DNA from 2 places in the Microbacterium sp. S1037 genome. Region 1 is predicted to be linked to the other one. Evidence: predicted binding sites of a transcription regulator. Region 1 holds the regulator's gene; the other holds the start of a gene.
The links. Region 1 encodes HspR, which represses chaperone genes until heat shock. Its sites were predicted from a motif close to AAGTTGAGTCNNNNNGACTCAACTT; they were not measured.

Region 1 (7,063 bases):
CCGCGACCGCGCGGACCGCCCGGCGCGCGAGCCGCGCGAGGGAGGAGACCGCCGCAGCAGCGGTGGCCGCTTCGCGACGTACCGCATCGCGGTGGGGCGTCGCCAGCGCGTCGAACCTCGTCAGATCGTCGGGGCCCTCGCCAACGAGGGCGGCCTTCGTCGCAACGACTTCGGGGCGATCCAGATCCGCCAGGACTTCTCGCTCGTCGAGCTCCCCGCCGACCTCTCGCGCGACACGATCGACCGTCTCGCCGACACCCGCATCTCGGGCCAGCTGATCGACCTGCGCCTCGACCAGGGCGGGCGCTCCGCGAAGCGCAGCGACCGACCGCAGCGCCGTTCGTTCGACCGCGACCGCGACTGAGCCTCCGCGCGGCCGCTGCGCCGGGTCCGCGGCATCCGTCCCCGTGCCCCGCGCTCGTCGCGGCCCGAGGTTCGGCATCCATCGACGCCCCCGTACCCCTTCGGTTCGGGGGCGTCGTCGTCTCGTCGCTCCCCTCCGGAGCCACCTCGTCCCACTTATGGCCGCTTGAGCGCCCCTGGACTGGCCATAAGTGGGACATGAACCGCCAGAAGTGGGACAACCCCCTGTTGGCAGGCTCGCCCAGCCGTCCCGAAGTTGAGCCAATTCATATCAAGTCTCCTTGACGCCTCGCGGGGGCTGCGATAACCTTGAGTCATCGCGGCTCAACCCGTGAGAAGACTTCATCAGAACCACGAGCTCGGCACCGGTCGGGCTCACAAGCAAGGAGACACATATGCCACGTGCAGTGGGAATCGACCTCGGTACGACCAACTCCGTCGTGAGTGTCCTCGAGGGTGGCGAGCCCAAGGTCATCGCCAACGCCGAGGGTTTCCGCACGACCCCCTCGGTCGTCGCGTTCACGAAGGACGGCGAGGTGCTCGTCGGCGAGACCGCCAAGCGCCAGGCCGTGACCAACGTCGACCGCACCATCTCGAGCGTCAAGCGCCACATGGGCACGACCTGGACCTTCGACGTCGACGGCAAGAAGTGGACGCCGCAGGAGATCTCCGCCCGCATCCTGCAGAAGCTCAAGCGCGACGCCGAGGAGTACCTGGGCGACAGCGTGACGGATGCCGTCATCACGGTCCCCGCGTACTTCAACGACGCCGAGCGTCAGGCCACCAAGGAGGCCGGTGAGATCGCGGGCCTCAACGTCCTGCGCATCATCAACGAGCCCACCGCGGCCGCCCTGGCCTACGGCCTCGACAAGGGCAAGGAGGACGAGCTCATCCTCGTGTTCGACCTCGGTGGTGGAACGTTCGACGTCTCGCTGCTCGAGGTGGGCAAGGACGACGACTTCTCGACCATCCAGGTGCGCGCGACCGCCGGTGACAACCGTCTCGGTGGTGACGACTGGGACCAGCGCCTCGTCGAGTACCTCATCAAGCAGTTCAAGGACACCACCGGTGTCGACGTCTCGGGTGACAAGATCGCCCTCCAGCGTCTGAAGGAAGCGGCCGAGCAGGCCAAGAAGGAGCTGTCGAGCTCGACCTCGACCTCGATCAACCTGCCCTACCTGTCGCTGACCGACTCCGGCCCCGTGTCGCTGAGCGAGACGATCACGCGCGCCAAGTTCGAGGACCTCACCAAGGACCTCCTCGACCGCACCCGCAAGCCCTTCTCCGACGTCATCCGCGAGGCCGGCGTCAAGGTCGACGACATCGCCCACGTGGTGCTCGTCGGTGGCTCGACCCGCATGCCCGCGGTCGCCGAGCTGGTCAAGAAGGAGACGGGTAAGGACGCCAACAAGGGCGTGAACCCCGACGAGGTCGTGGCCGTCGGTGCAGCCCTCCAGGCCGGTGTCCTCAAGGGTGAGCGCAAGGACGTGCTGCTCATCGACGTCACCCCCCTGAGCCTCGGCATCGAGACCAAGGGCGGCATCATGACGAAGCTCATCGAGCGCAACACGGCCATCCCCACCAAGCGCAGCGAAACCTTCACCACCGCCGACGACAACCAGCCGTCGGTCGCGATCCAGGTCTTCCAGGGCGAGCGCGAGTTCACCCGCGACAACAAGCCGCTGGGCACCTTCGAGCTCACCGGTATCGCTCCGGCTCCCCGTGGCATCCCGCAGGTCGAGGTCACCTTCGACATCGACGCGAACGGCATCGTGCACGTGTCCGCGAAGGACAAGGGCACCGGCAAGGAGCAGTCGATGACCATCACGGGCGGCTCGTCGCTCCCGAAGGAAGACATCGAGCGCATGGTCCGCGAGGCCGAGGAGAACGCCGCGGAGGACAAGAAGCGCCGCGAGTCCGCCGAGACCCGCAACCAGGCCGAGACGCTCTCGTACTCGATCGAGAAGCTGATCAAGGAGAACGAGGACAAGCTCCCCGCCGAGGTCAAGACCGAGGTGCAGGGCGACGTCGACGCGCTCAAGACGGCTCTCGCCGGTGACGACGACGACGCGGTCAAGACCGCGTTCGACAAGCTGAACGCCAGCCAGGGCAAGCTCGGCGAGGCGATCTACGCCTCGTCGCAGGCTGCGGGCGAGCCCGCTGACCCCAACGTGGGCCAGCCCGGCAACGGCGAGACGCCGAACCCCGAGGAAGACGTCATCGACGCCGAGGTCGTCGACGACGAGAACCCCGACGAGAAGAAGTAAGCAGAGAACATGGCACACAAGGACGACGAACAGCCCACGGGCTCGGGCGCCGGTCCTGACGAGACGGGGCCGGAGGAGAACACCTCCGGCCCCGCGCCGTCGGGCGAGCAGTCCGAGACGCAGGACGCAGGCCAGACCCCGGATGCCGAGGGCCTGACCATCGACGACATCCTCGGCGCCGAGCAGACTCCCGAGGCAGCCGCAGAGGGCGCTTCCTCCGACAAGGAGGCGTCGCTGCTGATCGACCTCAAGCGTCTGCAGGCCGAGTACGCGAACTACCGTCGACGGACCGAGGAGCAGCGCGAGCGCGAGATCGAGCGCGCCAAGGGCGAGGCCGTGAAGGGCCTGCTGCCCGTCATGGACGACCTCGACCGCGCCGCCAAGCACGGCGACCTCGTCGAGGGCAGCCCGCTCGCCGCCATCGGCGAGAAGGTCCGCGCCGTGGCCGAGCGCCTCGGTGTGGTCTCGTACGGCGCCGTCGGCGAGGTGTTCGACCCGCAGCAGCACGAGGCGATCTTCCAGGCTCCGACCCCGGGTGCGACGGAGACGACGATCCTCGAGGTCGTCGAGGTCGGCTACCGCCTCGGCTCGGTCGAACTGCGACCGGCGAAGGTCGTCGTCGCCGTGCCGGCCTAAGAGGAGGACACATGGCGAGTCAGGACTGGTTCGACAAGGACTTCTACAAGGTCCTCGGTGTCGACAAGGGCGTGAGCGCGGCCGATCTGAAGAAGACCTACCGCAAGCTGGCGCGCCAGTACCACCCCGACTCGAACCCGGGCGACGCGAAAGCGGAGGCCAAGTTCAAGGAGATCAGCGAGGCCTACTCGGTGCTCAACGATCCCGAGCAGCGCGAGGAGTACGACCAGATCCGGGCCATGGGCTCGGGGGCGCGCTTCTCGGCTCCGGGGACGGGTGCCGGCGGCGGTTTCGATGACGTGTTCAGCCGTTTCGGTCAGCAGCGCGGGGGAACCACGGGCGGTCCCGCCGGCTTCGAGGACTTCTTCTCGATGTTCGACCAGGGCGGAGGGGGCTTCGGCTCCGGACGCTTCGGTCAGACGACGGGCGGATACCGCGGCTTCGGCGGCCCCCAGCGCGGGGCCGACGTCACGGCGCGCACGACGATCGACTTCGTCACCGCGGCCAAGGGCGAGACCATCACGCTGCAGGGCGAGGACAACAAGCCCTTCAAGGTGAAGATCCCGGCCGGCGTCTCGGACGGGCAGAAGATCCGCCTGCGTGGTCGTGGTCGTCCTTCCCCGGACGGCGGCGAGAGCGGCGACATCGTCGTGACCGTCGCGGTGCGTCCGCACCCGGTGTTCACCCGTGACGGCCTCAACCTGCGGCTGACGGTCCCCGTGACCTTCACCGAGGCGGCTCTCGGCGCGACCATCGAGGTGCCCACCCTCGGCGGCGACCCGGTGCGGCTGCGTGTCGCCCCGGGCACTCCGTCGGGGCGCGTGCTGCGCGTCAAGGGGCGTGGCATCCAGACCTCCAAGGGCACCGGCGACCTGCTCGCCGAAGTCCAGGTCGCGGTCCCCGCGCACCTCGACGACGCCGCCCGCGAGGCCCTCGAGCGTTTCCACGAGCTCGAACCGAAAGAGAATCCCCGCGCCGACCTGATGGCCAAGGCGCGATAACACCACCACGCCGGGGCTCGGCATCCGGGATCACGGATGCCGGGACCCGGCGAACGGCACGAGCGAGAGGAGAAGACGTGGCCGACCGAGAGATCGATGAGGATTCCCCCATCTTCGCCATCGCCGTCGCCGCCGAGCTGTCGAACATGCACCCGCAGACCCTGCGGCAGTACGACCGGCTCGGCCTTGTCGTCCCCGCGCGCACCCAGGGTGGGTCGCGCCGGTACTCGAGCCGGCACGTGCAGCAGCTGCGCGAGGTCGCGCGCCTGTCGAGCGAGGGCATGAGTCTCCCCGCGATCGCGCGCCTGTTGACACTCGAGCAGCAGGTGCACGACCTGTCGCGCCGCGTGAGCGAGCTCGAGCGTCAGCTCATCGCCGAGCGCGAGTCCCGCCCGGGCGCGCGCGTGTTCGCGGCGGGGGCGACCGGGTCGGTCGTGACCCTGCGCCACGGTGCGCGCGTGCGTCGCGCGACCGACATCGTGCTGTGGCGTCCGCGCGACGCGCACGGCGACTGACGCTCCCGCAGGCGCCGCCGGCTCACGCCGGATCGAGTCGCAGAACGGTCGGTGACTCGCCCAGTTTCAGGTCGTCGACGATGCGCACCGTCCGGGCGATGTCGTCCACAGCGCCGATGACCGTGCCGAAACGCTCGCGGTCGGAGCAGACCGCGGTGACCGTCACGAAGTGCGAGCCCGTGTCCCACGTGTAGGTCGCGAACGGCGGCGTCTTCGGGTCGCTCGGCAGGGGCATCGCGAGCTTCTCGCCGACGCCGAGGAAGGGGTTCCGGAACGACTCGGTGTCGTCGTACTCCATCGGCATCATCGCGCGCGCCGTGCGCAGCTGCGGCGTCGCCTCCTGCAGCTGCGCCATCACGACGAGCAGCTCGGGGTCGCTCTTCCACACCCACACGAGCACGCGTCCGGCCGCGCGCCGCATGAGCAGCGGAGCGGCCTGGCTGAGGATCCACGCGAAAGCTCCGCCCCCGGGCCGGGGCGTCGAGCCCGCGGCGGTGTTCGCCTGGTTCAGCAGCATGCCGATGGCGGCCTTGCGGTGGCGGCGGCCGCGGAATCCGAGGGAGCCCGTCACGGGCACCCAGCGGTCGGCGGGAGCGTCGGCCTGCAGTCGGGACATGGGTCCAGCCTAGAACCCTCCACGCTTGCCATTCGATGGAAAGTGCGTTTCACTAGACGACATGGCTGATGCCTCCACACGCACCGTCGACCGGGCGCTGACGCTGCTCGCGACCGTCTGCGACGACGGCCCCCTGACTCTCGCGGACGCCGCTCGGGCGGTCGGCCTCTCGGCGAGTACCGCGCTGCGCCTGCTCCGCACGCTCGAAGCGCAGGAGTTCGTCCGGCGCGTCGACGACGGTCGTTACGCGGCCGGTGTGCGCATGATCCAGCTCGGCGCGCGGGCGCTGTCGAACGACGCCCTCGTGTCGCTCGCCGAGCCCGCCCTCTCGCGGGTCGTCGCCGAGACAGGCGAGTCGAGTTACCTCGCGGTGCGCGGTCCCGGCGACACCGCGCTCTACATCGCGATCATCGAGGGCACGCACTCGATCCGCCACTCCAGCTGGGTCGGTCGCACCATTCCGCGCGAGGGTTCCGCGGCCGGGGCCGTGCTCGGCGGTGAGGTCGCGCGGGATGAATACGTCGTCGTCACCCAGGGTGTGGAAGACGACGTCACCGCCATTGCCGCCCCCATCGTCGTGGGAGGGCGGGTCGTGGCATCCCTGTCCGTCGTCGTCCCCAGCTATCGCACCACCGAAGCCAAGACCGCCGAGATCGGGCGCATCCTCGTCCGCGAGAGCGGCACGATCGGAGCGTCGTCAGACGTCGAAGGAGAGAGAACACCATGACCGGAAACCGCGAGATCCGCGCCCCGCGAGGGACGTCGCTGACGGCCAAGAGCTGGCAGACCGAGGCCCCGCTGCGGATGCTCATGAACAACCTCGACCCCGAGGTCGCCGAACGTCCCGAAGACCTCATCGTCTACGGCGGCACCGGGAAGGCCGCCCGCAACTGGGCGAGCTACGACGCGATCGTCGCCACCCTCGCCGACCTCGACGACGATGAGACGCTGCTGGTGCAGTCGGGCAAGCCCGTGGGGGTGTTCCGCACGAACGTGTGGGCACCGCGCGTCCTTCTGGCCAACTCGAACCTCGTCGGCGACTGGGCCACCTGGCCCGAGTTCCGCCGTCTCGAGGCCGAGGGGCTCATGATGTACGGCCAGATGACGGCCGGGTCGTGGATCTACATCGGCACGCAGGGCATCCTCCAGGGCACCTACGAGACCTTCGCGGCCGTTGCCCGCAAGCGCTTCGGAGGCACCCTCGCGGGAACCCTGACCGTCACCGGCGGCTGCGGTGGCATGGGCGGCGCCCAGCCTCTGTCGGTCACGCTCAACGGCGGTGTCGTGCTCATCGTCGACGTCGATGAGACGCGCCTTCGCCGTCGCCAGGGCAAGCGCTACCTCGACGAGGTCACCACCGACCTCGACGATGCTCTCGAGCGTGTGCTCGCCGCGAAGGCCGAGGGACGCGCCCTCTCGGTCGGTCTCGTGGGCAACAGCGCCGAGGTGCTGCCGGAACTGCTGCGCCGCGAGGTGCCGGTCGACATCGTGACCGACCAGACCTCCGCCCACGATCCCCTCGCCTACCTCCCCGCGGGCATCGCGTTCGAGGACTGGCGCACCGAGTCGGCCCGCGACCCCGAGGGCTTCACCGCCCGCTCGCGCGCTTCGATGGCCCGCCACGTCGAGGCGATGGTCGAGTTCCAGAAGCGCGGGGCCGAGGTG
Region 2 (7,063 bases), on a different contig from region 1:
CCTGATGCACGCGGATGCCGCGTGCTCCGGCGGCGGCCGAGGCCAGGGTGAGCGCCCCATAGGCGTCGCCGATCACGACGAGCTCTCCGTCCGCCAGATCCGTCCGGGCTTCCGCGGACTCGTCGAGGATCAGCCGGTCGGCCGCATCAGCGGCGAGCAGGTCGGGTGCCTCGAGATCGGGCCAACGGCGGAGGGCATCGAGTGAGAACGGCACTCGGACACGGTACCCGGCCGGTCGGGGTGAGGACGCCGCGTCCGGTGCGTCGGATAGGGGCGGTCCGCGTCAGGACCGGCGGTTCGCGGCGGCCGCGGCGGCGGCGAGGTCGGCGAGAACCGGCGGCACGTCGTCCTGCGGGACGACCGCCTGGATGAGCGTCAGCCCCTCCGATCGCCGCGCCGCGGCGAGTGCGTCGCTGAGAGCGCCGACGGTGTCGACGCGCACGCCGACGTTCGTACCGCGGGGATCCATGGCGCCGAGGAGCGCGGTCCAATCCCACGTCGCGATGTCGTTGTACTCCTCGTGCAGGCCGTGGATCACGCGCTCGACCGTGTAGCCGCCGTTGTCGACCACGACGATGACCGCGGGCACGCCGTGACGCACGAGAGTGCCGAGCTCGGCGCTCGTGAGCTGGGCAGCGCCGTCGCCGATCAGCAGCACCGGACGCCGCTCGGGTCGGGCGAGGGTCGCACCGAGGATCGCCGGGAGCGTGAAACCGATCGCTGCCCACAGCGGCTGGCCGCCGAAGACGACGCCGTGGGGGAGGCGTTCTCCGGCCATGCCGTAGAACGAGGTGCCCTGGTCGGCGAGCACGGTATCGCCGTCACGGAGGAAGGCGGCCACCTCGTGCCACAGCGCCGACTGCGACAGCGCTTCACCCGCTTCGGCGGGCGGTCGCGGAGCGACGGGCGGGGCTCCCGCATCGACCGCGAAGCGACCGGGGAGCGCGGCGAGTTCGTCGGCGACGGCGTCGAGGGCATCTCGCATCGCGAGCGGGCGGAAGTCGTCGTCGCCGATGCGCGCGTGTTCGCCGCGGATCTCGATCGTGCGCGCCGGGTCGATGTGCTGCGAGAAGAATCCGCTCGTCAGATCGGTGAACTGCACTCCCGCCATGACGAGCACGTCGGCGTCTTCGATGCCCGCGCGGACGGCGGGAGCGCTCGCCGCACCGAGGTAGGGACCGAGATACCCCGATGCCGACTCGTCGACGACGCGGCGGCCCCACAGCAACGAGGCGTGCGGCACTCCTCTCTCGAGGACGCGGTGCAGGTGGTCTTCGGCGTCGAGGCGCGCGACGAGGATGTCGGCGAGGACGGCGACGGAGTCGGCCACGGCCAGCCGAGCGGCGACCGCATCGCGGAAGCGGGTGAGGACGGCGGGATCGGTGACGGTGTCGGGGGAGGGGAGCGGCTCCGATGGAGGGTCGACGGGCGTCTCGCCGATGTCGGCGGGGATCAGCAGGTATCCCGGCAGGCGCCGATGGCGCACCTCGGTGATGAGGCGGTCGATCTGGGCCGTGGCATCCGTCGCCGTCAGCACTTCTTGAGCGGCGGTGACCTCGGCGGTCATGCGGGCGAAGTGGCCGAAGTCGCCGTCGCCGAGGGAGTGGTGGCTCGCCCGCCCGGCTGCCTGCACCGCGGTGGTCGGCGCGCCGACGACGTGCAGGACGGGGACGTGCTCGGCGTAACTGCCGGCCACCGCGCTGATGGCGGAGAGCTCGCCCACGCCGAAGGTCGTGCTGAGCGCGCCGAGGCCGTGGAGGCGCGCGTAGCCGTCGGCGGCGTAGCCCGCGCCGAGCTCGTTCGCGCACCCGACCCACTCGATGAGCGGGTGGCGCTCGACGTGGTCGAGGAAGGCGAGCGTGAAGTCTCCTGGGACGCCGAAGAAATGCCGTACCCCTGACTCGGCGAGCCGGTCGAGGAGGTAGTCGGCCACGGTATAGGTCGTCATGGCCGATGCTCCCGGCTTACCGCGTGCCGAAGTGGAAGGGCAGCGCCAGCGCGGCCGAGACCAGGATGATGCCGAGGGCGAAGAAGAGCGCGGGGGCCGCGAGCGAGAACGACAGGCCGGTGAGCAGCATGCCCCCGACGAACAGGATGAGCGAGACGATGAACATGAGGATCCCTTCGGTCGCTCCAGGCTACCGTGCCGGGTCGGCGGGTCGCGCCTCGCGCTCGACCGCGTCGCGGGACGGTTTCTCGCCGAGCGCAACGTGCGCCCAGAGCGTGCTTCCCGCCACGGCCGCCGGCATGATCGCGACAGCGCCCAGCGGGACGAGGAAGCAGATCTGGGTCGCGACGCCGAACCCGAGCGCCTTCGCGCGGTGCTCGCGGAGCAGGGTGCGTCGCGCCCGACGGTCGAGACCCCGGGCCGAGAGTGCGCGCGAGGTGAGCTCGTCGGCGAGGAGCCAGCCGGTCAGCAGAAGGCCGACGACACCCCCGAGCACCCCTCCGACGAGGGGGATGAGCCCGAGCAGCCACGCGAGGAGGGCGACCAGGATGCCGCGCAGCACCAGCCGCACGCTGTCGCCGACGCCCCGCCAGAAGCCGTACTCGACGTCCGGCACTGCGCCGAGGGCGGAGCGCTCGGTCGCGCGCCAGATCCGGTCGTAGATCGGCTCGCCGACCGTCAGCGTCACGGCGGTGAACGAGACGGCGAAGAGGAACAGCACCGCGCCGAACGACGCGATGCCGATGGCCACGCGGAGGGCGCCGGCCCAGAACGGCTCCCATCCGTCGGCGAACGGCGTCCAGTCGTCGACGAGGCTCGGGAGCCAGAAGCCCCACCCCACGAGCGCGGCGCCGAACGCCAGGCCGACGACGGCACCCGGGATGAGCCCGAGTGCCATCGCGCCCGGCGTGCGGCGCCACTGGCCGAGACCGCGGAGAAGGAGGCCGGCGCCGGCGAGGAAGTCGCGCATGGCGACGAGTCTGGCAGACGCCTCCGACACGGGTCGGACTGCGTCGACGGTCGGGATGGTCGGCGACCGATAGCCCGGGCGTGGTCGTGTCGGTGGCCGATGCCAGGATGTGGGCATGCGGATCCGCACGACGTCGACCCAGCGCACCTACCGATACGTGCGGCTGTCGATCGTGGCGGCGACCCTCGTTCTCGCGGTGTCCGTGGGGCTCGAGGTCGCGAGGGCGGGTGTGCTCCCCTCGATCAGTGCCGCGTTCTACACGCCGGCGGGCGACCTCTTCGTGGGGAGTCTGTGCGCGATCGCGCTGGCGCTCCTCGTCCTCTCCGGGCGCAGCATCGAGCAGGGGCTCCTCGACGTCGCGGCCGTGTTCGCTCTCGTCGTCGCGCTGGTGCCCACGCCGATCTCCGACGCGTCCTGCGAGGTCGGCGCGGTGTGCGTGCCCCCTGCGGCGGTCCCCGGCGTGATCAACAACGGTGTGTCGGTGGCATCCCTCTCCGTCGTCGTCCTGATCTCCGCCGCGGTCCTTGCGCGCACGCAGGGCTCCGCGGGGTGGGGGACCGTCGTGACACTGCTCGGGATCGCCCTGATCGTCGCCGGGTTCGTGACGTGGGCTCTCTCCGATTTCCCGACGTTCCTCCGCGGTGCGCACAACGTCGCCGCCGTCGGGTTCTTCTCGGTGATCGGCGTCGTCGCCGCCGTTTCGGCCTGGCGCCCGCAGCGCGCGCTCCGTCGCTTCCGTGTGCTCTACGCGGTGGTCGCGGTCGGCATCCTGGGGGTGCTCCTCGCCCTGGTCGCGGTGCTGGTCGCCGGGGCGGCGACGGCGACCGTCGGGGGTGTGCCGGTGATCTTCCTCGGGGAGTCGGTCGTGGTGACCCTGTTCGCGGTGTTCTGGCTCGTGCAGACGGTCGAACTCTGGGACGCCCCCGACCCCGCGCTGCGCGCGTGAGATTGCCGGGAATAACCTCGGAACGTCGTCGTTGAACTTGATACATGGCCGCTCAAGTCTCAAACTTGAGTGAGCTTGACTCATGTATCACAGGAGACATTCGTGCCAGAAGACTTCACCCCCGGCGCCGGGGACAACGGCGCCCAGTCGTTCGACGAGTTCCTCGCCCGCTACCTCGCGGGAGAGCGTGCGCGCGCCGAGCGGTCCATCGACCTCAGTCGCTTCCTGAGCGCCCGTACACAGGAAGCGCTGCAGGCCGCGGGCCGTTTCGCGCTCGGTCGCGGACAGCGCGAGCTCGACGCCCTGCACGTGCTCCACGTCCTCGTGGGGCAGTCGCCCGCACGCGAGGCCGTGGCTCGTATCGGCGCCGACCCCGCCGCGATCGCCCGCGCCGCCGAGAGTCGGCTGCCCGCCGCCACCGACGCGGCCGACGTCGACGGGGCCGTCGTCGCCGGTTCCGTCCAGCGCGCGCTGTTCCACGCGTTCCAGGTCGCCCGGGCCGCCGGCTCGACCTACGTCGACCCCGACCACCTCTTCTTCGCCCTCGTCCTCGCTCAGGATGCACCCGCCGGGCAGATCCTCGCGCAGGCCGGTGTCACGGCCGAGGCCCTGACCCAGGGCGTGCGCGAGACCGTCGTGGGCGGCGAGCCGAGCTCCGTGCCCGAGCAGACGGCATCCACGACCCCGAATCTCGACCGCTTCGGCACCGACCTGACCGCCCTCGCGACGGCGGGCGAGCTCGACCCGGTCATCGGCCGCGCCGAAGAGATCGAGCAGACGATCGAGATCCTCAGCCGCCGCACGAAGAACAACCCCGTGCTGATCGGCGAGGCCGGCGTCGGAAAGACCGCGATCGTCGAGGGACTGGCTCGCGCGATCGTCGCCGACGAGGTTCCCGAGCAGCTCCGCGGCACCCGCGTGGTCTCGATCGACCTCGCGGCGATGCTCGCGGGCGCACGTTATCGCGGCGACTTCGAGGAGCGACTCACCCAGACGATGGAGGAGATCGCGGCATCCGAGAAGCTCGTCGTCTTCATCGACGAGGTGCACACCCTGGTCGGTGCGGGCGGCAGCGGCGACGGGTCGATGGACGCGGGCAACATCCTCAAGCCGCGTCTCGCGCGCGGCGACGTGCGTCTCATCGGCGCGACCACGCTGCGCGAGTACCGCACGATCGAGAAGGACCCCGCTCTCGAGCGGCGTCTGCAGCCGGTGCGCGTGGGCGAGCCCTCGCTGACGGATGCCGTGGAGATCCTCCGCGGTCTGCGTTCGGCGTACGAGGAGCACCACGCCGTCACCTACACCGACGACGCGCTGCGCGCCGCCGTCGAGCTCAGTGATCGGTACCTTCCCGACCGCGTGCTCCCCGACAAGGCGATCGACCTCATCGACCAGGCCGGAGCGCGGCTGCGTCTGAAGCTCGGCGTCTCGGTCGACACCTCGTCGCTGCTGGAGCGCCTCGCCACCCTCGAGGCGGAGAAGAACGCCGCCGTCTCGGCCGAGCACTACGAGGAGGCCTCGCGTCTGCGTGACGAGATGGCGGCCGTGCAGGCGCGACTGGACGACGCGACGCGGGGCCCCCGGGTCGCGGCCGTGGTCGACGAGCCCGAGATCGCCGCGGTGATCAGCCGGTCCACCGGCATCCCGGTCGCCCGACTGACGGCGACCGAACGCGGACGCCTGTCGCAGCTCGAGAACGAGTTGCACGCCCGGGTCATCGGGCAGGACGACGCCGTCACCGCGGTCGCCAAGGCCGTGCGCCGCAACCGCACGGGCATGGGAGATGAGAACCGTCCCGTCGGTTCGTTCCTCTTCCTCGGCCCCACCGGCGTGGGCAAGACCGAGCTCGCGAAGGCCCTCGCGGGGTCGCTCTTCGACGACGATGGTGCCGTGATCCGCTTCGACATGAGCGAGTTCGGTGAGCGCCACACCGTGTCGCGCCTCGTCGGCGCCCCTCCCGGGTACGTCGGCTACGACGAGGCGGGTCAGCTCACCGAGCGCGTCCGGCGCAACCCTTACGCGGTCGTGCTGTTCGACGAGATCGAGAAGGCCCACCCCGACGTGTTCACCCTGCTGCTGCAGGTGCTCGACGACGGACGCCTGACCGACGGCCAGGGGCGCACGGTCGACTTCCGCAACACGGTGATCGTGATGACCTCGAACCTGGGCGCCGAGATCCTGGCATCCCGTTCCGGCGCGATCGGCTTCGCGACGCGCGAGTTCGCCGCCGAGGACGTGCGCGACCGCGTCATGGGCAAGCTGCGCGAGGCGATGCGGCCCGAGTTCCTCAACCGGATCGACGACATCGTCCTGTTCCAGAAGCTCGAGAAGGTGCAACTGCGCGAGATCGTGCGGCTGCTGCTGGGCGCGTCCGCGCGGCGACTCGCTTCGCGCGACGTGGCTCTGGAGGTCACCGACGCGGCCGTCGACCGCCTCGCCGAGGTCGGGTACGAGCCCGAATACGGCGCGCGGCCGCTGCGCCGCCTCATCCAGCGCGAGGTCGACGACCGCATCGCCGACCTGTTCGTGTCGGGCGAGCTGAACGACGGGGGAGCGGTGACGGTGGATGCCGACGCCTCGGGCTTCGTCGTCCGCGCGTCGTCCGCGGCTCTCGCGGCCTAGGCGTCGGGCTTCAGGCCCCCGGAATCTTCGGGTTCCGGGGGCCTTTCGCGTGTTCCGGGGGTCTGCGCGGGGTGGTTGGGGCTGGTGGTTGGGGCTGGTGGTTGGTGGTTGGTGGCTGGTGGCTGGTGGCTGGTGGCTGGTGGCTGGTGGCCGCGGCCGCGGCCGCGGGGTCGGCGTGGGCTGTGCCGTTGGGCGGAGTTCGTGGGTGACACGCCGGTGGGAGTGGATCGGTGGCGGCGTGTTGCCGGTGATCTCCGCCCGACGGTACGGGGCCGCCCGTGGCCCGTGGCCCGTGGCCCGTGGCCCGTGGCCCGTGGCCGGTGGGTGGGGGCGGGCCGTGCCGTCGTGCGGAATTCGTGGGTGACACGCCGGTGGGAGTGGATCGGTGGCGGCGTGTTGCCGGTGATCTCCGCCGGACGGTACGGGGCCGCCCGTGGGCAGCCGGCAGACCGACCCACCGGATGCCGCGACCCTCGCCCGATGTCGGAGGTTCGGGGCAGAGTAGACACATGAGTCGTATCGGCACGATCTTCAGCCCCTACCCCCACCCTCCCGAGGAACTGCGCGACGCCGCGCG

Region 2: ACMW4R_RS10925 (ATP-dependent Clp protease ATP-binding subunit) is a predicted target of HspR. The motif match lies at 3,927-3,951, and genes of this name have one in related genera.

What each region holds. Positions count from the first base shown of each region.
Region 1 covers NZ_JBLWIG010000001.1:460,506-467,568, reverse strand. The annotation lists gene ACMW4R_RS01995 (DEAD/DEAH box helicase) at 1-364, shown strand, start outside; gene dnaK (molecular chaperone DnaK) at 759-2,630, shown strand; gene ACMW4R_RS01985 (nucleotide exchange factor GrpE) at 2,640-3,266, shown strand; gene ACMW4R_RS01980 (DnaJ C-terminal domain-containing protein) at 3,278-4,267, shown strand; gene ACMW4R_RS01975 (heat shock protein transcriptional repressor HspR) at 4,345-4,782, shown strand; gene ACMW4R_RS01970 (hypothetical protein) at 4,805-5,398, opposite strand; gene ACMW4R_RS01965 (IclR family transcriptional regulator) at 5,460-6,125, shown strand; gene hutU (urocanate hydratase) at 6,122-7,063, shown strand, end outside.
Region 2 covers NZ_JBLWIG010000002.1:28,859-35,921, forward strand. The annotation lists gene ACMW4R_RS10900 (class I SAM-dependent methyltransferase) at 1-214, opposite strand, end outside; gene ACMW4R_RS10905 (alpha-keto acid decarboxylase family protein) at 284-1,948, opposite strand; gene ACMW4R_RS10910 (hypothetical protein) at 1,965-2,114, opposite strand; gene ACMW4R_RS10915 (EI24 domain-containing protein) at 2,139-2,918, opposite strand; gene ACMW4R_RS10920 (hypothetical protein) at 3,034-3,864, shown strand; gene ACMW4R_RS10925 (ATP-dependent Clp protease ATP-binding subunit) at 3,967-6,486, shown strand; gene ACMW4R_RS10930 (LLM class flavin-dependent oxidoreductase) at 6,996-7,063, shown strand, end outside.